DNA from 4 places in the Arthrobacter sp. 2RAF6 genome. Region 2 is predicted to be linked to each of the others. Evidence: riboswitches for the same ligand, from Rfam matches in the RefSeq annotation. Region 2 holds a riboswitch; each other region holds the start of a gene.

Region 1 (5,779 bases), on a different contig from region 2:
TCGAACAGCGTGGTGTTGCCGAGCGCTGGAGCGAGAGCAACGGGGGCGCGCCCGACGCCGCCGGGTTGGCCGCCGTCGTCGAGCACGCCGTTCAGATCACGATGCGCTCGGAGAAGGACGAGAGCGACACCAAGCCGCTGCCCGTCCTCACCTGGGTGCGCCAGGACTGGCGCGAAGCGCCGGGCTAACCGCCTAGACCTGCTTGAGGGCCCGCTCCAGGTCCCCGATGAGGTCGTCCACATCCTCCAGCCCCACCGAAAGCCGCACGACGCCGTCGCTCAGGCCAATGGCCGCGCGGCCTTCCGGACCCATGGCGCGGTGCGTGGTGGTGGCGGGGTGGGTGATGAGGGACTTGGAGTCGCCCAGGTTGTTCGAGATGTCGATGACGGCGAGCCCGTCCAGCAGTGCGAAGGCGGCCTCTTTTGCCGATCGCCCCGCAGAGGGGAGCAGCTCAATGGTGAGCACGGTTCCGCCGGCCTTCATTTGCTTTGCGGCGAGCTCGTACTGCGGGTGCGACTTCAGCAGGGGGTACTTGACCCAGCTGATGGCCGGCTGTTCCTCAAGCCATTCGGCGATCCGCAACGCAGACGCCGAGGAGTGGTTGACGCGCAGCGCCATGGTCTCCAGGCCTTTGGTCAGGACCCAGGCGTTGAACGCGGAAAGCGAGGGTCCGGTGTGCCGCATGAGCTGCTTGACGGGACCGTCGATGAACTCCTTGGTACCCAGGATTGCTCCGCCCAGGACCCGGCCTTGGCCATCGATGTGCTTGGTGCCCGAGTAGACGATCACGTCTGCGCCGAGATCGCCGCAGCGCTGCAGCAGGGGAGTGGCAAAGACGTTGTCGACGACGACGGTGGCGCCGGCCGCGTGCGCAAGCTCGCTCACCGCGGCGATGTCCACGATTTCCTGCATGGGGTTCGACGGCGACTCGAAGAACACTGCCGTTGTCGGCTCGGACAGCGCGGCACGCCATTGGTCCAGGTCAGGCCCGTCGACGAAGACGGTCTCGACGCCCCAGCGCGGCAGGATCTCGTTGAGGATGACGAAACAGGAGCCGAAGAGCGAGCGGGCGGCAACCACGCGGTCACCGGCAGCCAGCAATGCACCGAGGGCGGTGAAGACAGCAGACATGCCCGACGCCGTCGCGAAGCACGCTTCGGTGCCTTCGAGCAGTCGGAGCCGCTCCTGGAAGGTGGCTACGGAGGGGTTGCCGTAACGGGAGTAGACAAAGCGTTCGTCCTCGCCCGTGAACGCGCGCTCCGCGGCTGCGGCGGATTCGTAGACGAAGCCGGAGTTCAGGAAGACGGCCTCGGACGTTTCTTGGAAGTTGGTGCGGTCAAGACCGCCGCGGACTGCCTGGGTGCCAGGGCTCCAGCCGGCGGCGTCAGGATTGAAAGTCACTTAGATGTTCCCCAGGTTCGTCGGAAGTCCACGGTTTTTCCAGCCGTTCACGGTTCGCTCACCGTAGCGGTCCGGCTCGCCCTCAAAGCCCTCAAGGACGTTGTACGAGGTGTAGCCAGCCTGCGTTGCGGCGATGGCGGCAGCGATGGAACGCTGGCCGGAGCGGCAGAGGAAGACCAGCTCGGTGCCATCTGCTTCCGGAGCCTGCTGCTTCAGATCGTCGATGAAGCGTGAGTTGGGGATCCCGCCGGCAAGGTTCCACTGGATGAACAGGGGATCGTTTTCGGTGGCTTTGGTGTCCGGGATGCCAATGTGTGCCCACTCGCCTTCGGTACGGACGTCCACCAGGATGGCGCCCTGCTCCAGTTTGGCCCAGGCGTCGTGCGGGCTGAGGTCGCCTGCATAGCTCATGCGTGGCCCTCGCCGTCGAACTCTTCGTCAAGCTGATCCACGGCATTGGCAACTGCTGCGTCAGCGCTGGCGATCGCCGCGGGCAGGACAATGGCCTGCGCCACAATCACGTCGCTGCCGTTGAAGGTCGCGGCCGGGCTGCCGTGCAGCACGTATCCCTCCGCGAGGGCGGTGGAGATCCGCTCGCAGAATTCCTTGGTGTCAGGGCCCGTGATGAGACGGTAGGAGAGTTTTTCTTCGGTGGGTTCAGGCATTGGTGCTCCTCAGTCACGCTTGCAGTTCGAAAGTGTCGATACGCCGAGTAGTCACCTGAGGCACCCCGCCGGAGAGAGGGTTGCCGACCAGCAAGTCAGGGCTTCGCGCTGGTGCTCATTACTCAAGAAGAAAATAACATCCACGACGGCGGCCCGCATCACCGGCCGTCGTCATGTTCCGTAACCGGGCGGCAGCCGGCCCTAGGCTTCGGTTTCATTGGGCAACGGTTCCAGGCTTGCCTGGATCCGCGGTGGAACGGCGTCAAAGCGTGACGCTACTCCCGTTGGGGAGTGATGAAAGGTGGAACCTTGATGCTTCCGGATTTCCAGCAGCTCGTGGACGGATATCCCGGTGGCCGTGGCGAGTGCATGCAGCGAGAGGCTGTTGTGATGAGCCAAGGCAAAAACCACACCCGACAGGGCTTCGAAACCTTCTGTCTCGTAGATTTCCTTCACCAGGTTGGACATACCGTTCGCATCATCGATTGATCCCGCTGACGCACCAGTCGCCATGGCCGTCAGAGACCATGCAGCAGAGTCGGGGCTGATGTAGATGCTCATGTCGATACCCTACGGACTCAGTGCCGCTTGGGGAATGGGCGATACGTTTATCTTTATGGCAGCACTCACCGACCTTGACCGTCAGCTCCTCTCCGCCCTCCGGGAGGATGGCCGAGCGTCTGTGGCGAGCCTCGCGCGTAAGCTGGGCATCGCTCGGGCCACCGTGAATAGCCGGCTCGAGCGTCTTGTCTCCTCTGGAACCATCGTTGGTTTCACTGCGAGGGTGCGCGACGAGGTCGATCCACTTGCGATTAGGGCCATTGCGCTCATGGCCGTAGAGGGAAGATCGGCCGACAAGGTCATTCGCCAGCTCAGGGGACTTCCCGAGATTTGGGCGCTGCACACCACCAACGGCGGATGGGACCTCGTGGCTGAGCTGCGCGCGGAAAGCCTCAGCGACTTTGATCAGGTACTCGGGAGGATCCGCGGCATCGAGGGGATCGTCAATAGCGAGACGAGCCTTTTGCTCAGTTCCGTCCTGCGATAGTCGCCGCATGACGGACGCTTCCCGCTTGAACATTATGTAAAAAGAGTATCGTCATTTTGTACATGTTTTCAATGAAAAGTACATACTTTGGCAATTGTGTATGCATATCGCCGCTCCGTAGCCTCGTAGCAACAGTACTTATGAGGGAAAGGAGCGCACATGACGCGCTTTGTCGATGTCCGCAATATGGTTCGCTGGACGGCCGGGCGGGGCCCGGAGACCATCATCTCCGAGATGATTCAATACTTGGAAGACGACTTCCTGCGGTGGGAATCTTTTGACAAGACCCCGCGGGTGGCAAGTCACACGCCATTTGGGGTCATCGAGCTGATGCCCACCAGCGACCAGGAAACATACGGCTTCAAGTATGTAAATGGACACCCTTCGAATCCAGCGCGTGGCTTCCAGACCGTGACAGCTTTCGGTGTCCTGTCCGACGTCCACAACGGCTATCCGACGTTCCTCGCAGAAATGACAGTGCTGACAGCGCTGCGAACGGCGGCTACGTCCGGGATGGTCGCGAAGAAACTCGCGCGCCCCGATGTCCGCACCATGGGGATGATCGGGACCGGAACCCAATCGGAGTTTCAGGCCCTGGCCTTCCGGGCGGCCCTGGGTATTAACACCGTCAGGATCTGGGACTCGGATCCTGCTGCGATGGAGAAGTTCGTCCGCAACATGGCTCCGCTCGGCTTCGACATCACCATCGCAGGCTCGGCGGCCCACGCAGTGGAGGGCGCCGACGTCGTCACCACGTGCACGGCGGACAAGGCCAATGCCGCCATCCTGACGGCAGACCAGGTCTCGCCCGGTGTTCACATCAACGCGATCGGTGGCGATTGCCCGGGGAAGACCGAACTCGACGCTGCCATCCTGGGCCTCGGCGACGTCTTTGTGGAATACGACCCCCAGACGCGGATTGAGGGCGAGATCCAGCAAATGCCCGCCGATTTTCCCGTCACCGAATTCTGGCAGGTCCTGGGCGGGCACGCGCCGGGCCGGACCTCCAGGGACCAGATCACCATATTTGATTCCGTGGGCTTCGCGATCGAGGACTTTTCCGCCTTGCGGTATCTCCGCGACGCCGTTGAGGGTTCAGAATTCTTCGAGGAGATCGACCTTGTCGCAAACCCCGACGACCCCAAGGACCTCTTCGGCCTGGTGCGGGCACTTTCTCCCATCGGATCCTGAGAAACCCCCAACTGACTCGCAGTTGTTGTCGTAAACAGGCCGTTAAACGACAACAACTGCGAGTCAGACGGGCAAGAAGCCTGGTGCGCCGGCCCCAGAACCGGCGCACCAGACGTTTTTATCCGGGCATCCCGCCTACCCCGGCTGACCCCGGCTACTCCGCCGCCAGGCGCAGGATCAGCTCGGCATGCACGGGGAACCTCACAACGAGCGACTCGATGTCCCGTGCCGTTGGTTTCGCGGAGTCCGATCTCTCGTATCCCGGTGAGAGGCTGCAGCTGACCAAGGCGAACCCCGGACCGGCCAACTCGGCACCGAACCAGGTGTAGTTCGGGGCAACTCCTTGCAACGTCTCGCCTGCTTCCGGATCCGGCCCCAACAAGACCTCGGAATAGCCAAAGTCCTGAAGTCCAAGCTCCCGGGAGAAGACATGCAGCCTGATCGGTGTCCCCAGGTGGAAGAACCATAGTTCGTCCTGCTTGAGGGCGTGCAACTGGAGAACCTCCCCCGCCTGCAGCAGGTACCAGTTGGAACTGTAGAGCGGATGGTCGACGCCGAAGCGCGGAGGCAACGCCGAACCGGCGATATCCTCGTTGCTCACGAGCGCGGGCGCGAACCAGCCGCCCACGCTAGCGGGGGACATGTCCAGCTGTTTGATCCAATCCTCAGCGAATCCAGTCATGTGACCGGATCCTTCAGTGAGAAGCAGACGGTGATCCCGATGATTTCCTTGCTGCCCAGGGCACGCAACAACCCTTTTTGGGTCACGATGTCCACGTTTACCATGCCGCCCTCCTTGCTGGGGACGGCGATGGATTCGTGGAAGTTGAGCAGCGGCTTTCCGCTCGCCATCACTTCTTTGTCGTGGGCAACGTGTTCAGCGCGCGAGTCCTGGTGCCCGATCAGCTCCGACTTGCTCATGCCCACCAGGTCCGCGAAGTTCTGGTTGACCCACAGAAAGACTGAATTCGCGTCCTTCACCACCCAGTACACGCCGTCCTGCCGGTCCAGCACATCGGCGACGCTCATAGGCGGAACTGTGGGAAGGAGCGCCGGGTCCAGCGCAGGGGCGACGGTCACGGCGCTGCCGCCGCTCCGCCGTCGGCCTCCAGTCTTTCGGCGAGGTCCTGCGCCAGGGCCACCATCGTCATGGTCGGGTTCCAGGACCCGCCGGTGGGCCAGAGGCTGCCGCCGGTGACAAAGACGTTCTGCACTCCGTTGAGACGATAGTCGAGCCCGACGACGGCGTCCTCCTCCTCGCCGATCGGCAGGCTCGAGCTTTCGTGGACCAAGCCCGGTACGCGGCGCTCCGGGATGGCTGGACGCCCGGCGCCCCATGTTCCGGCGTCGGGATCTCCGTGCCAGTACTCGACGCGATCCGCGCCGGCGGGGGACAGGACCCGCTCCAGCATCTGGAAGGTTCCCTCGTCCATGGTGTCCCACGTGTCGTCGTCGGTGGCGCTGGCCAACACCT
Region 2 (5,779 bases):
AGCCAACCGCTTCGCGCTGGCCGAACTGGCACCCATCTACACCCGGATCGGCAACCCCACGCAGGATGCGGTGGAACAGCGCATAGCGAGCCTGGAGGGTGGCTTGGCGGCGCTCCTGCTGAGCTCCGGCCAGGCCGCGGAAACGTTCGCCATCCTCAACGTCGCCGAGGCTGGCGACCATCTGGTCGCCAGCCCGAGCCTCTACGGCGGCACCTACAACCTGCTCGCCCACACGCTCAAGAAATTCGGAATTTCGGTCACCTTCGTCGAGGACCCGGACAACCTCGACCACTGGCGCGACGCAGTGCAGCCAAATACCAAGCTCTTCTTCGCCGAAGTCGTCTCCAACCCCCGCCAGGATGTTTTGGACATCGAGGGCGTCTCCCGCATTGCGCACGAGGCAGGGGTCCCGCTCGTCGTGGACAACACCCTCGCCACGCCCTACCTGATCCGGCCCATCGAGTGGGGCGCGGACATCGTGGTGCATTCGGCCACCAAGTACCTTGGCGGGCACGGATCTGCCATCGCCGGCGTCATCGTGGACTCCGGCAACTTCGATTTCGGCAAGGACCCTGAGCGGTTCCCCAACTTCAATACTCCGGACCCCAGCTACAACGGCCTGGTCTACGCCCGCGACCTCGGCAAGGACGGTGCCCTCGGCGCGAACCTCTCCTACATCCTCAAGGCCCGGGTCCAGCTCCTGCGCGACCTCGGCTCGGCAGTTTCCCCGTTCAACGCTTTCCTGATCGCCCAAGGAATCGAAACCCTCAGCCTGCGGGTGGAACGCCACGTGGACAACGCCACCAAAGTGGCGCAATGGCTCGAAGGGCGCGACGACGTCGAATCGGTCGCGTACGCGGGGCTGCCTTCCAGTCCGTGGTTCGAACGCGGGCGGAAGTACGGCCCCCGGGGCACCGGCGCGGTGGTGTCCTTCACCATCCGCGGCGGGATCGACGCCGGCAAACGCTTCGTGGACGCCCTGGAGCTGCATTCGCACGTGGCAAACATCGGCGACGTCCGTTCCTTGGTCATCCACCCCGCGTCCACCACGCACAGCCAGCTGACCGCTGAACAGCAGGCCGTTGCCGGAGTGACCCCGGGCTTGGTGCGGTTGTCAGTCGGGATCGAGCACATCGACGACATCCTCGCGGACCTCGAGGCAGGATTCCGGGCAGCCAAGGGCAGCTAGGCGCATTTGCCGGTTCGTTCGATGCCGGGGCGCCCACTCCTGTGGGCGCCCCGTTCCCCGGTTAACCCGCGATGTAATACCCGGAAGTGTCGGCGATAAGTTGGACCGTGCCGGAGGAGGTGTTGGTGAAGGAGATCGTTCCGTCGGCGGAGACCGGGGTGATGGCGAAGTTGGGGACGATCTGCCCTGGGGCGTAGTTGACGTTGGAGGTGTTTGGTTGCGGGGTTCCTGCGGCATAAGCGGTGATGAAGCCGTTGGACGTGGGGCCGGCGACGGTGATGTTCATCGCGACCGCTGAAACACCCGTGGCCGGGATGCCTCCGTGCCCTGCGACTTTGACGTTGACGGTTTGTCCTGGCCCCACGGGTCCGTTGACCCCGCCGGTGCCGTTACGCGTGTCCAATTGCCGGAAAGGAGCCTGGGCGGAAAACGCGCCCGCACCGGTAGCCGCACCGCCAAGGAAATAGCCGGAGGTGTCGGCGATGATTTGGACAGTACCGGAGGAAGTGTTGGTGAAGGAGATCGTTCCGTCGGCGGAGACAGGGGTGATGGCGAAGTTGGGGACGATCTGCCCTGGGGCGTAGTTGACGTTGGAGGTGTTTGGTTGCGGGGTTCCAGCGGCGTAGGCGGTGATGAAGCCGTTGGACGTGGTGTTGGCGACGGTGATGTTCATCGCGACCGCTGAAACACCCGTGGCCGGGATGCCTCCGTGCCCTGCGACTTTGACGTTGACGGTTTGTCCTGGCCCCACTGGACCGTTGACCCCACCGGTGCCGTCGCGGGTATCCAATTGCCGGATTGGTACTTGGGCGGAAAACGCGCCCGCACCGGTAGCCGCACCGCCAAGGAAATAGCCGGAGGTGTCGGCGATGATTTGGACAGTGCCGGAGGAAGTGTTGGTGAAGGAGATCGTTCCGTCGGCTGAGACCGGGGTGATGGCGAAGTTGGGGACGATTTGCCCTGGGGCGTAGTTGACGTTCGAGGTGTTTGGTTGCGGGGTTCCAGCGGCGTAGGCGGTGACGAAGCCGTTGGAGGTGGGGTTGGCGACGGTGATGTTCATCGCGACCGCTGAAACACCCGTGGCCGGGATGCCTCCGTGCCCTGCGACTTTGACGTTGACGGTTTGTCCTGGCCCCACTGGACCGTTGACCCCGCCGGTGCCGTCACGGGTATCCAGTTGCCTGCAGGGTGCTGCCGCGACAAAGCCGCCTGAAAGATACGGCGGTGCCGTGAAGAGTGAATTGCTGACATAAAGCAGCCGGTTCGGCGTGCAGTTTCCGGCCGACTGGATGACCCCGAAGGTCGCCCCCGTGGTCAACGTCGACGCCACCTGTGCCGGGGTCCATGAAGGGTGCTGGGAGAGGAGCATCGCCGCGGCGCCTGCTACGTGCGGCGCCGCCATGGACGTGCCAGTGAGGACATTAGTCGCAGTATTCGATGTCGCCCAATCGGACGTGATCTGAACCCCTGGAGCGTATAGGTCAATGCAGGAACCAAAGTTGGAGAAAAATGCCTGGCGATCCGACATGTCCGAGGCGGCCACCGTCAGAGCCGCGGGCACCCGGGCCGGGGACACGGTGCAAGCGTCGCCGCTCGAATTGCCCGCCGCCAAGGTGACGGTAATGCCGTTGTCGATCACCCCTTGGACCGCATCGTCCAGGCTTTGGCTGGTCTGGCCGGGAAGGCCTGAAAGGCTGAGGTTTGCGACGGCGGGCTGTCCAGGCTGGTGCTGCTGCACCATCCAGTCCAGTCCCGCTATGACGTCGGAGGTGTTTCCATTGCCTTTGCAGTCGAGTGCCCGGATCGGCACAATCGTTGCCGATTTGGCCATTCCATAAGTGCTGCCGGCCGCGATTCCGGCGACGTGCGTGCCGTGGCCGGCATCGGGGAATGTTGACGTATCGGTGCAAGGAGAGGCCGCCGGGGCGCTCCGGGTAATGGCGTCCCAACCCGCGCTTACGCGGCCGGCGAAGTCCTGATGGGTGCCAAGCACGCCGTTGTCCACCACGTAGATCGAGACGCCTGCGCCGCTCGACGGTGGCGTGTAGCTTCCGGACAGAGGAAGAGATCTTTGGTCCGTGCGATCGAGACCCCAGGGTGCTGGCGCCTGAGTGTCCGAAATACGCACCGGCATATCCCGGTCCACGGACGCGACCCGACCCGACTTGGCCAATTGTGCCGCCTTGGCGGACGTCGTGGTGACGACGGCAGCCTTCACTGCGTGCGTGAACGTCCTGTCGACCGAGACTCCGCTTGACCGCAGTTCCGCGGCTTTGTCTGCAACATCCGCATCGGGCGTATAACGGACCACGTATCGGTCTTCGCCGGCTCCCGGAGTTGTGTCGGCATGCGCCGGCAGCGGCACTCCCACAGTGAAACCTGATACCAGCATGAACAGGGCTATCGGAACGACGCCGAGTGGCTTTTTCACGAACTTCAATCTTCCTGTGACGCACAGTGCCGGCGGAGGCATCCGAAGGATGCAGACTGCTGCACCCAATTCTATCTCCAGTCACACAGGCAACATCCGTCTCTTCAATTTCAGACGTCCTCGGCCTCCGCTTCGTGAACAAAACGCGGCGAAGTGTCACAAAGATGTCATAATCTTCGTCAGGAGGGGTCTGGTTTTCCTAGACTCTTCCTATAGGTCATGAGTGCCAGCGACAGCCCCGGCTTGCTGGCCGGCAACCCTCCATTCGCGGCGGGGTGCCCCGGGTGAAGACCTGGCCCTTCGCTGTATTGGCGGCGGGCAAGCGCGATGTGAGGTGTCAACGAATGACAATTGCTGTAACAGCCATACCCCTTTCCGGTACCCAGGACGGAACCCTCAAGTATGTTTCCGTGGGCGGACTCGAACTGGAGGCCGGAGGTTTCCTGCCGGAGGTCGTCCTTGCGTACGAGACGTGGGGGCGGCTCAACGCAGACGCTTCCAACGCTGTCCTGGTGGAACACGCCCTGACCGGCAGCACCCATGTGGCCCGCGGCGAGAGCGCCGAAGAAGGCTGGTGGGAACAACTCGTTGGCCCCGGTGCCACCATCGACACGGACCGCTACTTCGTGGTCTCCGTCAACATCGTGGGAGGCTGCTATGGCAGCACCGGGCCGTCGTCGAGCGCTCCTGACGGCAGGCCGTGGGGCTCCCGCTTCCCGCTCGTGACCCTGCGGGACAGCACCGTAGCCGAAGCCCGGCTGGCCGACGCTTTGGGGATCCACAGCTGGCACACCGTCGTCGGCGGGTCCATGGGCGGTGCCCGCGCACTCGAATGGGCCGTCAGCTATCCGGACCGCGTCAAGCGATGCGCCGTGATTTCGATCGGGGCGTACAGCACTGCCGAGCAGATCGCGTTTGCGCAGGCCCAGACGCTCGCCATCCGGCAGGACGCCGACTTCAAGGGCGGCGACTACTATGGCCAGGCCGCGCCCGAGGCCGGGTTGGCCCTTGCCCGGCGGATCGCCCACATCACCTATCGTTCGGCGGATGAACTGGACTTCCGCTTCGGCCGGAACGCCCAGGGCAGCGAGGCGCCCCTTCAGGCTGCCGCGTTGGGGGACCGGGGCCGCTACCAGGTGGAGAGCTACCTGGACCACCAGGGAAGCAAGCTGGTCCAGCGCTTCGACGCCAACAGCTACATCGCCATTACCGAGGCCCTCATGAGCCATGACATCACCCGCGGCCGGGGCTCATTGGAGGAGGCGCTGTCCGTGGCAACGGCGAAGTTCTTCGTTGCCTCGGTGGACTCGGACCGCCTCTACTTCCCGCAACAATCCCACGAGCTTGCCAAGGCCTTGCCCGGAGAAGTTCCCGTTCACGTGATCGAGGCGCCGATCGGGCACGACGGTTTCCTCACCGAGATCGGCCAGCTCGGTCCCCAGCTGCGCGAAGCTTTCTTCGGCTGAATCAGCCGTTCATGATCTCCTGGCGGAGCTTCATGTAGTCCTCCATGGCGATTTTCCCGTCGCTGTACTCCTGGTCCAGTTCGGCCAGTTTCCGGGCCCGGTAGCCTTGGGGCGCAGCGTTCGCTTGGGGAGTAGCCGACGACGGCCGAGCGGCCTGCCGTGCGGGCGTCGCCACCGGGGGTTGCGGCTCAGCCGGGATGATCACCGGGGGTTGCTCCGGGTATCCGACGGGGTAGTTCTGTGGAGGGTAGTTCTGTGGAGGATAGGACTGCCCGGAAAACGGGCCGTCGGGATATTGCTGGCCGGGGAACTGTCCCGGAGGGGTTCCAGGGTAGTTTCCGTAGCTGTTATTCCCGTAGTCACCGTTCCGGAGCCTGCGCTGGCGCGATCGGTTGTACATGCGGATCCCCATGGGAATCAGCCAAGAGCAGACGATGATCCAGAAGATCAAATTGTTCACGGTGGAGGCCTCCTAGGTCTTTCACCAGCTTAGTCCCGCTCCCTGTGACCCGCCCCGTGGTCCTCTCTCAGTTCCGCGGCACGAAGGTGTCAGCCGGACCGAAGACGGGTCCCGGCGTCGGGCGTTTTGGCAAGATTCCATCGCCCGAGGACTGGTGCCGGATCCGGCGGATGACCCACGGGACAAAATACTCGCGCGCCCATACGAGGTCGCCCGAGCGGGCTTCGCGCCAA
Region 3 (5,779 bases), on a different contig from region 2:
GACATCGCCGGCATGCATGATGCGGGACAGGCGATGGACCCAGGGCACTGAAGTGTCCAATTGGTTCCAGATCAAGCCGATGACGCCCTGGGGTCTAAGGATCCGGGCGATCTCGATGCTGGCGGCGAGGGGATCGCACCAGTGCCAGGCTTGGGCAACGCTGACGACGTCGAATGCTGAGTCCGCCAGCCCAGTTGCCTCGGCCGTGCCCTCCAATGCGGTCACTTGTGGGTATGTTTTGCGCAGCTGGGTGAGCATGTCCGTGGAAGGGTCCACTGCGGACACCGTGAGCCCTCGCTCGACGAGGAGCGAGGTGAACTTTCCGGTGCCGGCGCCGATGTCTGCCGCGTCCCGTGCGCCTTCAGGCAGCAGCCAGTCAGCCGAATCCGCAGGGTAGCCGGGCCGGACGCGGTCATAGTGTTCTCCGCCGTCCTGGAAACTCCGGCCGAGTTCAAGGCGCCGCTCCTCATAGAGTTTCGGGCCGGCTGACGTGCCTTTGGGGGGTCGCGGGGCCACGCAGGAACTCCTTCGTAGGGCAGGAAAATACCCTACGAATCTACCGCAATCAGTCGATGCTGCAGGGAGCGGCACCCGCGGTCCCGGGAGTGTTGGGAGCCCACTCCGGGTAAGTTCGGTGGTCGTTCGCCGGTACCCACCGGCCGGCATCCACCACATAGTCCCAGCCAAGGCCATTGCTCTTGAGCGCCTGGATGCCCGCGATGAGCCGGGTGGCGTCTTCCAAGCGCGAGCCCACGCCGAAACTGGCGCGGAGGGATCCGGAGGGAAGGCCGAGGCGCTTGAGCAGCGGGTGGGCGCAAAAGCGTCCGTCGCGCAGGCCAATGCCGTGCTCGGCCGCAAGGTAGGCCGCGACGAGTCCGGCATCGTAGCCCTGGAGCGAGAAGTTCACGACGCCGATGGTGTCCTGGGGATCGGTGTCGCTGAAGATCTGGTGCACGGTTACGCCGTCGATTTCCTTGAGGCCCTCGACCAGATGCGAGCGGATCGCGGCCTCGTGGGCGTGCCATTCATCGTGGTCGAGGCTGGCGATGACCTGCGTGGCCCGGGCGAGGGTGGCAGCGCCGAGTACGTTCGGCGAGCCGCCTTCGTGCCTGGCCGGGCCCGTGGCCCAGCTGACGGAATCGAGGCGAGCCTCGCGGACGGCGCCGCCTCCGGCGAGGTGCGGTGTTCCGGCGTCGAGCCAGTCGGGGCGGCCCACCAGGACACCCGCGCCGAACGGCGCATAAAGCTTGTGCCCCGAGAAAACCAAGTAGTCAACATCCGCGGCGGCGATGTCGATGCGGCGGTGTGGAGCGAGCTGGGCAGCGTCCACCACAATCCGCGCACCGAATTCGTGGGCCAACGCAGCGAGGTCCTTGATGGGCAGGATCTCGCCGGTCACGTTCGACGCGCCGGTGACTGCCAGGAGGCTGATGCCACCATGGGAGAGTGCCGTGCGGACGTTGGCCACCGTCTCGGACAACGTTCCCGCGGCAACAATGCTGCGGTGGGGGACGCCTTGCCAGGGGAGCAGATTGGCGTGGTGCTCGATGTCCAGGTAAAGGACCTCGCCAGTATGCCTGCCGTCCTCAACCGGCAAGCAGCCGGCCAGAAGATTGAGGGAATCGGTGGTGTTGCGGGTGAAAATGACGGAATCGTCCGGCCGCCCGCCAACAAAGTCACGGACGATGTTGCGGGCGTTTTCGTAGACCGAGGTGCTGATCTGGGAGGCATAGCCTGCGCCGCGGTGGACGCTCGCGTAGTACGGCAGGATCTCGTTGAGGTACGCGGAAACCACGGTAAGGGCGGGTGCGGACGCGCCGTAGTCAAGGTTGGCGTAGCGTATGTGGCCGCCCTGGATCAGGGGTGCTTGCAACTCCGCGCCCGTGACAGCGGCCAGTGGGCGTGATGCCCGAGGCGGGGATTCAGCGCGCTGCTGTGCAGATTCGTTGTTCACCGAAAGAGCCGGGGAAGTAAATATGGCTGTGCTCATGGGACCTCACTCAAGAGGGACCCCTGCGTGCAGGGGGTCCGCGCTTGCCGCATCCGTTCCGGACCGGCCGGGTCGTCACCCGGGGCACCCCGCCGCGATGGAGGGTTGCCGGCCAGCAAACCGGGGTTTCGCGCTGGCACTCGTGACCTGTAAAGAGCGTAGGACACCGGCAAGGCTGGTTCCAATGTGACCCGGATTGTTAAGCGGATTGTTACACGGCCGGAAAAATGTGCCTTCCGCCGAAGAAAAAGCAGCGGACGCTCCCAAAAGGGGGCGTCCGCCGTCGTTTATTCAGTGAAGACGATGGATTAAAGGAGGTCGTCGAGCTCGGGGTTGAGCCTCTTGAGGACCTCGGAGTGCAGGATCGAGTTGGTGGCGACGGCGTTTCCGCCGAAGGGACCATCCGCGCCGTCCAAGGACGTGAAGCGTCCCCCGGCCTCGGTCACGATCGGCACCAAGGCCGCCATGTCGTAGACCTGGAGTTCCGGCTCGGCGGCGATATCCACGGCGCCCTCGGCCACCAGGCAGTAGGACCAGAAATCACCGTACGCGCGGCTGCGCCAGACATCGTTCTCAAGGCCCAGGAAGTTGTCCAGCGAACCATGCTGCTTCCACTCGGACAGCTCGGAGTAGGAAAGCGACGCATCTTCAAGCCGCGACACGTTGGAAACCTTCAGCCGGGTGGCTGCGGCCAGCGATCGGCCCATGTAAGCGCCCGAGCCCTTGGCCGCCCACCAACGCTTGCCGAGTGCCGGAGCGCTCACGAGCCCGACTACTACCTCGCCCTCGTCCACGAGGGCGATCAGCGTAGCCCAGACGGGTACGCCACGCACGAAGTTCTTGGTCCCGTCGATGGGATCGATGATCCAACGCCTCGAGCCGTGGCCCGTGCTGCCGAATTCTTCGCCAAGGACTGCGTCGCGGGGGCGGGAACGGGAGAGCTGCCCGCGGATTGCTTCCTCGGCGGCTTTGTCGGCATCGGTGACGGGGCTCAGGTCGGGTTTGGTCTCAACCTGGAGGTCCAGTGCCTTGAACCGCTCCATTGTCAGGGAATCGACGGAGTCGGCCAGGACGTGTGCCAGCCGCAGGTCGTCGTTGTAGCTCGAATCGGGTTGGGTCATGGTTCCAAACTACCGTCTATTCGCGGGTGAGCCGGGGAGGTAGGACGGCAACCGGGCTGTTAATTGACCGTGCCCAGTTCCTTTGCCTCTTGGGCTTCCATGCGCGGGTCCGCGCCGAGGAGCCGGCGCAACGACGCCAAGCGGGCGGGGCCTGCGTCGCCAGCGTGGCCGTCGGCGACCCAGGAATCCAGTCCGCATCGAACTGCGGATGCATCGTGCTTGCAGCCTCGCTCGCACATTTCCGTTCCGGGTTCCAGATCCGGGAAGGCATGCAGGATGCGGTCCGGGTTCACGTGGGCGAGGCCGAAGGAACGGATGCCGGGCGTATCGATGATCCAGCTGCCGCCGGGGGCGTCGCTGAGTTTCAGGGCAAGGGCAGAGGACGAGGTATGGCGTCCGCGCCCCGTCACAGCGTTGACCCCGCCCGTGGCGCGTTCGGCGCCGGTGAGGGCATTCACCATGGTGGACTTCCCGACGCCGGAATGGCCCAGGAGCACGGTGACCTTGCCGTCGAGGTAGTCCCGCAATTGGCCGACGGCGTCGCCATCGAGGCGGGCCGACAAGCCGTCGTCGGAACGTGCGTCGATGCCGGAGGCGCCTGCGTCCGCCGTCCGGCTGATGATGATGGGGAAACCAAGGCTCACATAGTTGGCGAGCAATTCCGTCGGATCCTTGACATCGGCCTTGGTGACGAGCAGCAGCGGCTCGATTCCGGCGTCGTACGCTGCCACCAAGGCGCGGTCGATGAATCCGGTGCGCGGCTCCGGGTTGGCGGCCGCGACCACCACCACGAGCTGGTCGGCGTTGGCGACGACGGCCCGTTCGATCGGATCCGTGTCATCGGCACTTCGCCGCAGGAGGGTCTTGCGCTCCTCGACGCGCACGAGGCGGGCGAGGGTGTCCGGGGCTCCCGACACATCGCCGACGAGGGCGACGAAGTCTCCCGGAACCACGGGGGAGCGCCTCAGTTCCCGGGCGCGGGCCGCGATGACGATGCGCTCGTTGTCCGAGCTTTCGCCCACTATCGCGGTGTAGCGGCCGCGGTCGACTGTAATGATGCGCCCGATCACGGCGTCGTCGTGGCTGGGGCGGTCCTTCGTGCGGGGGCGTGTGCCCTTCTTGTTGGGGCGGATCCGGACATCGGACTCATCCCAGGAGCTTGCATCGCGAGCCATCGTCAGTTGCTTGTCTCCGTTGAACCGGTGTCCGTGGCCGCTTGGCCCGCACTGAGCATGGATGCCCAGATTTGCGGAAATTCGGGCATGGTCTTGGAAGTCGTCGCGATGTCTTCAACCTCGACACCCTCGACGGCAAGCCCCAGGATGGCGCCTGCGGTAGCCATGCGGTGGTCGGCGTAGCTGTGCACGACGCCGGCATGCAGCGCCGCGGGCCGGATCACCAAGCCGTCGCTGGTTTCCTTGGCGTCGCCGCCGAGCCCGTTGATTTCTGCGACGAGCGCGGCCAGCCTGTCCGTTTCGTGTCCCCGCAAATGCGCGATGCCGCTGAGCCGGGAAGGACTGGAAGCCAGGGCGCACAATGCCGCCACCGTAGGGGCGAGTTCGCTGGTTTCGTCGAAGTCCGCGCCCAGGATCTCCGGTCCGCCGGTGACTGTCAGCGTGCCGTTGTCCAGGGTGACAGTGGCACCCATGGTGGCGAGGATGTCCCGCCAGAGGTCCCCGACTTGCGTGGTGTTGACCGGCCAGTTCGGGATCCGGATAGTTCCCTTCGTGGCCAGCGCCGCGGCAAGGAAGGGACCAGCGTTGGAGAGATCCTGCTCTATCCTCTCGTCAAAGGCCTGGATAGTGCCCGGGGCAACGCGCCAATGGTTCGGCACGGAGTCATCCACCTGCACTCCGACGCCGCGCAGGACCGAGACGGTCATGTTGATGTGGTCCAGGCTCGGCACGGGCTTGCCGACATGCTCCAGGTGAAGGCCCTCATCGAAGCGTGCACCGACCAGCAGCAAGGCGGAGACAAACTGCGACGAAGCGCTCGCATCGATCACCAAATGGCCACCGCGGACAGAGCCCGTTCCGGAAACCTTGAACGGCAGGGAGCTCGCAGTGTTCCCGTCCACGGCGCTGACTTCCACTCCGAGTGTCCGGAGGGCTTCAATGATGGTGCCCATCGGACGTTGGCGTGCGTGGGGATCGCCGTCGAACACCGACGCACAGTTGCGGAGGGCCGCGAGCGGCGGCACAAAGCGCATGACCGTGCCGGCCAAGCCGCAGTCGATGGCGGTCTCAGATGCGGCAGCCGCCGGGTCGATGGGGGTGACTTCAAGATCCGGGCCGTAGTGTCCATCGCCGGGAACCTCGGTAATGGTGGCGCCAAGCTGGCGCAGGGCCTCGACCATCAGGGCGGAATCCCGCGAATGCAAGGGTGCCCGCAGCCTGCTTGGACCGTTGGCCAATGCCGCCAGGACCAGATACCGGTTGGTCAGGGACTTCGAACCAGGAACCGTAACCGTGGCATCCACAGGGCGGCTGGCGAAGGGTGCCGGCCACAGGGGGAGTGCAGAGGCTGTGGTGCTCCCTGAATCGTCTGTCTGCGTGGCGGGGGTTCCTGGCATGCTTCCTTATGCTCCAACTGCGTTGTCTACGGCCTTGCGGACGGCCCGGTCTGTTTTTTTGAACTGCTTGCCCGTGGCTTTCTTTGCGTCCATGGC
Region 4 (5,779 bases), on a different contig from region 2:
TCCAGGCCAGGCGGCGGGGTATCCGGCGCACGGGCCGCCTTTTGTGGCCCTTGCCCGGAAGCCGCGTCCTGCCCTGGGCTGCTTGCCGTGGCATGGGCGGAAGGAGCCAGGTTCGGAAGCAATCCGGTGATGCCGGGGCCGCCCCGGAGGAATCCACTGACAAGCGCGGCTACGGCAGCGACGGCCGCCACCACCATCAAGTTTCGGAACAGGGCCAGAACGGTACTGGCGCGCTTGGGCGGCGGGCCGCCGTCGTACCCGTAGTTTGAATGCAAGTCTTCCCCCAAGTCCCTGCACCGGCGCTCCGTTGCGCCGGCGCTACTAACCGATGACAGCGCCGAAGACGAGTCCCAGCCCATACGTGGCCGCGGCCGCACCGAGCCCGATGGCGAGTTGCCGGAGGCCGCGGGTCAGCGGCGAGGTTCCGGACAACAAGCCGACGACGGCGCCAGTCGACAGAAGCGCGATGCCCACCAGCGTACCCGCCACAGCAAGCGCCGCGAAGCCGGTCATGCCGAAGATGAACGGCAGGATGGGCACGATGGCTCCCGAAGCGAAGAAGCAGAAGCTTGAGATCGCGGCTCCCCAGGCGGAGCCCACGGCCTCGTGCTCATTGACGGTTTCTTCCACTTCGGGGTGGAGCGAGAGGCTGGGATCGCAATCGCAGGTGTAGAGGCCCATGCGCTCCGCGGCCCGGTGTTCGGCGGCTTCGTGGGACATGCCCCGGGCCAAATACACGAGGACCAGCTCGTTGTGCTCGATGTCCAGGGCTGGTGCTGCGGTCAGCGTGGCCTGGGTGGGGCGCGTGGCCTTGAGGAGCTCGAGCTGCGAGCGGACCGAGACATACTCGCCGGCACCCATGGAGAGGGCGCCCGCCAGCAGGCCGGCGATGCCGCTGAACAGGACCACGGTGGCGGGAACGCCGGTGGCAGCCATGCCCATCACGAGGGAAAGGTTGCTGACCAGGCCATCGTTGGCGCCGAATACGGCCGCGCGGAAGGTGCCGGACAACCTGTTGCGGCCGCGCGTCGCCAGGCCGCGGACTACTTCTTCGTGGATCTGTTCGTCGGCCGCCATGGCGCGGGTCGCTGCTGGATCCTTCGCGTAAGGCGAGCGGCCTTCAGCCCGTTGGGCGAGGGCCAACACGAACACAGATCCAAAGTTCCGGGCCAGGAAGCCGAGCATTTGGCTCCGGACCGAGGCCGCCTTCGGCATGCCGGCATGTTCGCCGAGGAGCTTGAGCCAGTGTGCCTCATGGCGGCCCTCGGCCTCTGCGAGGGCCAAAAGGATTGCGCGTTCCTCGCCGTCGCGGCGCTGCGCCAGTTGGCGGTACACGGCGGCCTCGGCCCGCTCGTCCGCCAAGTACTGCCGCCAGCGCTTGATGTCCGACGACGACGGGGGAGTCTTGGTGCCTGCTCCGTCTTGCGATGGACTGCTTGAGTCCGAGGGATTGTCTGAATGCGAGGGTTTTGTGTGCGGTTGCACCGGGACTCCTGGGTTGCTGGGGCGGGCTTCATCGCCTCATTGCAGCTCCACTTTATCGCCAATTTCCGTGGTTTTTCGGCCGGTAATCCTCACCGGACGTTTTCGGCGCGCCTCAAAAACGGGAGGCTCCCGGCAGGCCTTGACCACAGCAGGGGGCAGTGCTGGGATGGATGGACAGGGTCCACGAATTGGCGGGGTAGCGTTGGACCGGCTGCCTGATTTGCCTGTGCGATGGGCTCAGCGGCACGTCGAACGGAGGTTGCACCATGGACAGCACCGAGACCCACGCCCGCCACCCCGACCGTCCCACGGTCGAGGCCGATCCCGCCTATGACTACAGCGAGGACCTGGCGGTGGAGGAAGACTGGGAAGACCAGCCCGAGGTTCTTGACGATGACGAACGGGTGGTTCCGCTCGACGCCGAGGAACACCGTGAGGCTGAAGAGATCGAATAGCCCCGGCCCGCTGAACCCGGCTTGCCGAACCCTCCTAGTTAAAACGCGCTCAGGATGAAGTGCCTCTGCACGCCTGCCCGGTGCCCGGTTGCCGCCACCGTAAGGGTGAGTTTCCGTGTCGCGGGGAACCAGCGGGCGGGCTGGACGGCTTTGGAGAGCGCTTCGGTGATGAGCCGAGGCTCATGATGCCAATAGCGTTCCAGGTTTCCGTCCACCACTAACGTGATGGAGCCTTGGGAGAGGTCGACGCCGGGAATCACCCGGACGAACTCGTCCACCCGCCGGGAGCGGGGCAACAAGAGGGTGCCGGACTGGGTGGTGCGGTCGGCTGTGGGATTGGCGCCGTTTTCGAAAGGCATGGCCTTCTCCTGGGGAGTTGCTCTTGCCCGTTCGGTTGTCTCTGGTCCGAGCCGGGCCGCTTCTTCATCCGAACCACCCGCGAACATGGGGTTGGCGTGTGGCAAGTCGGAGCTTGGCGCCACATCTCTTGAAGCTGTTCCTACTGTACATGCGGCGCCGCACCCTCGAGGAGAAGGTGCGGCGCCGCCGTCGTACTTAACTTGGTGAAGCTCAGTGGCTGGCCACCGGGTGGACCTCCAAGGGGAGTTCCTCGGTGACCGCTCCGGCAACGCGACGGTCCCAGGCTTCCCGGACCTCGGGCGAGGTGGGCGGCGTCAGCAGGGAGACTACAACATACACCAGCAGCGAGGCTCCGAGGCCCCAGTAGATGGGATCGTTGGCGTAGACGCCGTCTTCGCTGGGGATGATTCCCGTGGCGTAAGCGATCAACAAAGCCAGGGTCAGTATGGACCCGACGGCCATCGACCAGGCTGCGGCAATACCGGTGCCGCGCTTCCAGACCAAGCCGCCCAGGATGGCAACCAGCAGGCCACCCACCAGGATGTCGTAGGCGATGGTCAGGGCCACCACGACGTCTTGCGCCGCCATGGAGATCAGCACGGCCACGATGCCCAGTCCTAGGACCCAGTAGCGGTTGGCCTTGACGTCGTGCTCCGGGTTTTCGGTGTCGTCGGTGTTGATCGTCTTGCCGAACCAGCTGGCCACGAACGGGACCACGTCGGCGCGGGCAACGGTGGCTGCGGCGATGAGGGCTCCGGAAGCGGTGGACATCATGGCCGCGACTGCTGCGGCCATGACAAGGCCGCCGATCCCGATCGGCAGGATGTGGGTGGCAACCTCGGCGTAGACAACGTCCTTGCCAAGGGCCTTCACGTCGATGTTGGGCAGGGCAACGCGGGCGGCCAGGCCGATCAAAGCCCCGGCGACGCCGTACAGGACGCAGTAGATGCCGGCAGTGGCGCCGCCCCAACGGGCCACCTTGGGGGTCTTGGCGGTAAAGACGCGCTGCCAAATGTCCTGGCCGATCAGCAGGCCCAGGGTGTAGACCACGAAGTACGTGATGATGGTCTGCGCTCCGATGCCGTCCAACTGGAAGAAGCTGGCGTCAACGCGGGCACGGATGCCGTCGAAGCCGCCGGCGGCGTTGAGGACGAACGGGAGCATGAGGAAGAAGATGCCCACTGTCTTGATGATGAACTGCACCTGGTCGGCGAGGGTGATGGACCACATGCCGCCGATCGTGGAGTAGACCAGGACGATGGCGCCGCCGACGGCGATGGCGAGCCAGCGCTCCCAGCCGAAGAGGACAACGAAGATGGTGGCGTAGGCGCCGGTGGACGTGGCACACAGCATGAGGGTATAGGCGAGCATGACGATGCCGGAGGTCTGCGTGGCGCGCTGGCCGTAACGCAGGCTCAGCATCTGGGAGACCGTGTAGATCTTCAGTCTCTGGATGGTGCCGGCGAAAAGCAGGCTCAGGAGGAGGACGCCCGAACCGATCGCGACTACCAGCCACATTCCGGAGATGCCGAACTTGTAGCCGAGGCCGACGCCGCCAACCGTCGATGCACCGCCGAGGACGACGGCGGCCATGGTGCCGGTGTAGAGCATCGGACCAAGGCGGCGCCCTGCCACCAGGAAGTCGCTGTTGTTCTTGGTGCGCGACTTGCCCCACCAGCCGAAGGCCAGCATGGCGAGCAAATACACCACCACGATCGCAATATTGATGAACGAAGAGTCCACGGTTGGCTCCTGAAAGTGATGCGCAGAGCTCTGGGGGATTCCGACGCCGGTCCGCTGGGTTTCGTGCGGGGTTGCGGAAGGTCTCTGCGCTGGTGATTGGGGAGAGTAGTCTGTGATGTATGCCTCACAAACAACACTTGTTGCCTATGAGGATACGTAGTGATGCGAGTAACAGTCAAGACGCTGTCTTGCGGAGCGGACTCATCGGCGGCCCTCCAGCTAGCCAAAGGCGCTGCCACGCGGGCGATCCGGCTACTATTGCTGCAATGACAGGGCCGCATAAACGGCCTGAAAGGTTCGTGAATGAAGGCTCTCCCCGTTGAACCGAGCAACGTCCCCGTTGCCATCGGTTCCAGAATCCGTGCCGCCCGCCAATCGCAGCGCCTCACCATCGAGCAGGTTGCCGACGCCACCGGCCTGACCAAAGGGTTCCTGAGCCGTGTGGAGCGTGATCTGACATCGCCGTCGGTCGCTTCCCTTGTGACGCTTTGCCAAGTTCTTTCGGTGTCCATCGGGGACCTTTTCGCCGCACCGGAGACCCATCTGACCCGGCGCGACGATGGGCCGCGGATTTCGCTCGGCGGCCAGGGAATCGTTGAGCGGCTCCTGACCGCCCGATCGGAACGGCGGCTACAGATCCTGCAGGCCTCCATCGAGCCCCGCGGCCGGGGAGAAGCCGAGCTTTACGCCGTCGATTGCGACGTCGATGTCCTGCACGTCGTCAAGGGCCGCATCAAATTGATCCTTACCAACGAGGAGTACGAGCTCGAAGAGGGAGACACGCTGTCCTTCCCGGGACGCGAACCCCACACCTGGGTCAACCCGACGGACGAGCCCGTTGAGGTGCTCTGGATCCTGGTGCCGGCAGCCAGCCGCTGACGCTGGTGCGCTGCACGCCCGGCGTGCAAGGTCGAAACGCGGCGTAACACGCCTGAAACATGACTGACTTCTGGATTTAACGCTGGGGCCTGCGGTGTTACGTGCCTGAAATGATCCGTGCCGAATGCTGAAACAGCGCGGCTGTACCTTCGAGTCAAGGCAACTCGTCAAGGTCGGTATCGCGTGCGGTACCAGGACCTGTTCGTTTTAAAAATGGTCTCGCCGTGCGGGCGCCATGGAGCGCCATTTATGCAGGAAGGCTCCCGAAATGAACCCAGTATTCTTCAGCGTAGGGCTCGATGTGAACCCACAGACCCTTGATCCCGGCGCGACAGCCTGGATGCTTGCAGCTTCCGCCCTCGTCCTTCTTATGACGCCAGGTTTGGCGTTCTTCTACGGCGGCCTTGTCAGGATGAAATCCGTCCTCAACATCATGATGATGAGCTTTGGCGCCATGGGCGTGGTCGCGGTGGTCTGGGCCCTGTGGGGCTACGGACTCGCGTTCGGCCCGGATACCCTGGGCGGCTTCATCGGAGACCCCTTCGCGAACTTCGGACTCAGCGGACTGGCCAGCGTCATCGGCGGGAAAGCCCCGGGGTTGCCGGACATGGTCTTCATAGGATTCCAAGCCACTTTCGCCATCATCACGGTCGCACTGATCAGTGGCGCGGTAGCCGAACGTGTCAGGTTTGGTCCATGGCTGCTGTTTGCCGGCCTTTGGGTCACCATCGTCTACGCGCCCATTGCCCACTGGGTCTGGGGTGGCGGCCTCTTCGGATCCACCGGGATCATCGGCAGCAAGATCTCAGCCCTCGACTTCGCCGGTGGCACCGTCGTCCACATGAACGCGGGCATGG

What was found. A riboswitch is a leader RNA that binds a small molecule or an ion and turns the genes downstream of it on or off. The one in region 2 is predicted to bind S-adenosylmethionine.
Region 1: linked by a shared signal. The riboswitch ahead of AB4Z38_RS13490 (DUF1737 domain-containing protein) and the one ahead of metX (homoserine O-acetyltransferase MetX) in region 2 are both predicted to bind S-adenosylmethionine.
Region 3: linked by a shared signal. The riboswitch ahead of AB4Z38_RS02485 (aminotransferase class V-fold PLP-dependent enzyme) and the one ahead of metX (homoserine O-acetyltransferase MetX) in region 2 are both predicted to bind S-adenosylmethionine.
Region 4: linked by a shared signal. The riboswitch ahead of AB4Z38_RS09745 (hypothetical protein) and the one ahead of metX (homoserine O-acetyltransferase MetX) in region 2 are both predicted to bind S-adenosylmethionine.

Annotation. Positions count from the first base shown of each region.
Region 1 covers NZ_JBFRGF010000017.1:18,243-24,021, reverse strand. Annotated here, with positions in the region: gene AB4Z38_RS13505 (glutamate--cysteine ligase 2) at 1-188, shown strand, start outside; gene AB4Z38_RS13500 (O-succinylhomoserine sulfhydrylase) at 193-1,401, opposite strand; gene AB4Z38_RS13495 (rhodanese-like domain-containing protein) at 1,402-1,812, opposite strand; gene AB4Z38_RS13490 (DUF1737 domain-containing protein) at 1,809-2,066, opposite strand; SAM riboswitch class IV at 2,077-2,189, opposite strand; gene AB4Z38_RS13485 (hypothetical protein) at 2,268-2,627, opposite strand; gene AB4Z38_RS13480 (Lrp/AsnC family transcriptional regulator) at 2,626-3,114, shown strand; gene AB4Z38_RS13475 (ornithine cyclodeaminase) at 3,274-4,305, shown strand; gene AB4Z38_RS13470 (cupin domain-containing protein) at 4,460-4,987, opposite strand; gene AB4Z38_RS13465 (PAS domain-containing protein) at 4,984-5,385, opposite strand; gene AB4Z38_RS13460 (GMC oxidoreductase) at 5,382-5,779, opposite strand, start outside.
Region 2 covers NZ_JBFRGF010000018.1:21,572-27,350, reverse strand. Annotated here, with positions in the region: gene AB4Z38_RS13960 (bifunctional o-acetylhomoserine/o-acetylserine sulfhydrylase) at 1-1,189, shown strand, start outside; gene AB4Z38_RS13955 (S8 family peptidase) at 1,251-3,620, opposite strand; SAM riboswitch class IV at 3,836-3,951, shown strand; gene metX (homoserine O-acetyltransferase MetX) at 3,965-5,086, shown strand; gene AB4Z38_RS13945 (hypothetical protein) at 5,088-5,546, opposite strand; gene AB4Z38_RS13940 (SGNH/GDSL hydrolase family protein) at 5,614-5,779, opposite strand, start outside.
Region 3 covers NZ_JBFRGF010000002.1:209,356-215,134, reverse strand. Annotated here, with positions in the region: gene AB4Z38_RS02490 (class I SAM-dependent methyltransferase) at 1-516, opposite strand, end outside; gene AB4Z38_RS02485 (aminotransferase class V-fold PLP-dependent enzyme) at 566-1,990, opposite strand; SAM riboswitch class IV at 2,026-2,138, opposite strand; gene hisN (histidinol-phosphatase) at 2,299-3,111, opposite strand; gene rsgA (ribosome small subunit-dependent GTPase A) at 3,171-4,286, opposite strand; gene aroA (3-phosphoshikimate 1-carboxyvinyltransferase) at 4,289-5,683, opposite strand; gene AB4Z38_RS02465 (DoxX family protein) at 5,690-5,779, opposite strand, start outside.
Region 4 covers NZ_JBFRGF010000010.1:74,781-80,559, reverse strand. Annotated here, with positions in the region: gene AB4Z38_RS09760 (matrixin family metalloprotease) at 1-275, opposite strand, end outside; gene AB4Z38_RS09755 (VIT1/CCC1 transporter family protein) at 322-1,485, opposite strand; gene AB4Z38_RS09750 (hypothetical protein) at 1,752-1,940, shown strand; gene AB4Z38_RS09745 (hypothetical protein) at 1,979-2,299, opposite strand; SAM riboswitch class IV at 2,314-2,433, opposite strand; gene AB4Z38_RS09740 (sodium:solute symporter) at 2,511-4,043, opposite strand; gene AB4Z38_RS09735 (helix-turn-helix domain-containing protein) at 4,347-4,922, shown strand; gene AB4Z38_RS09730 (ammonium transporter) at 5,191-5,779, shown strand, end outside.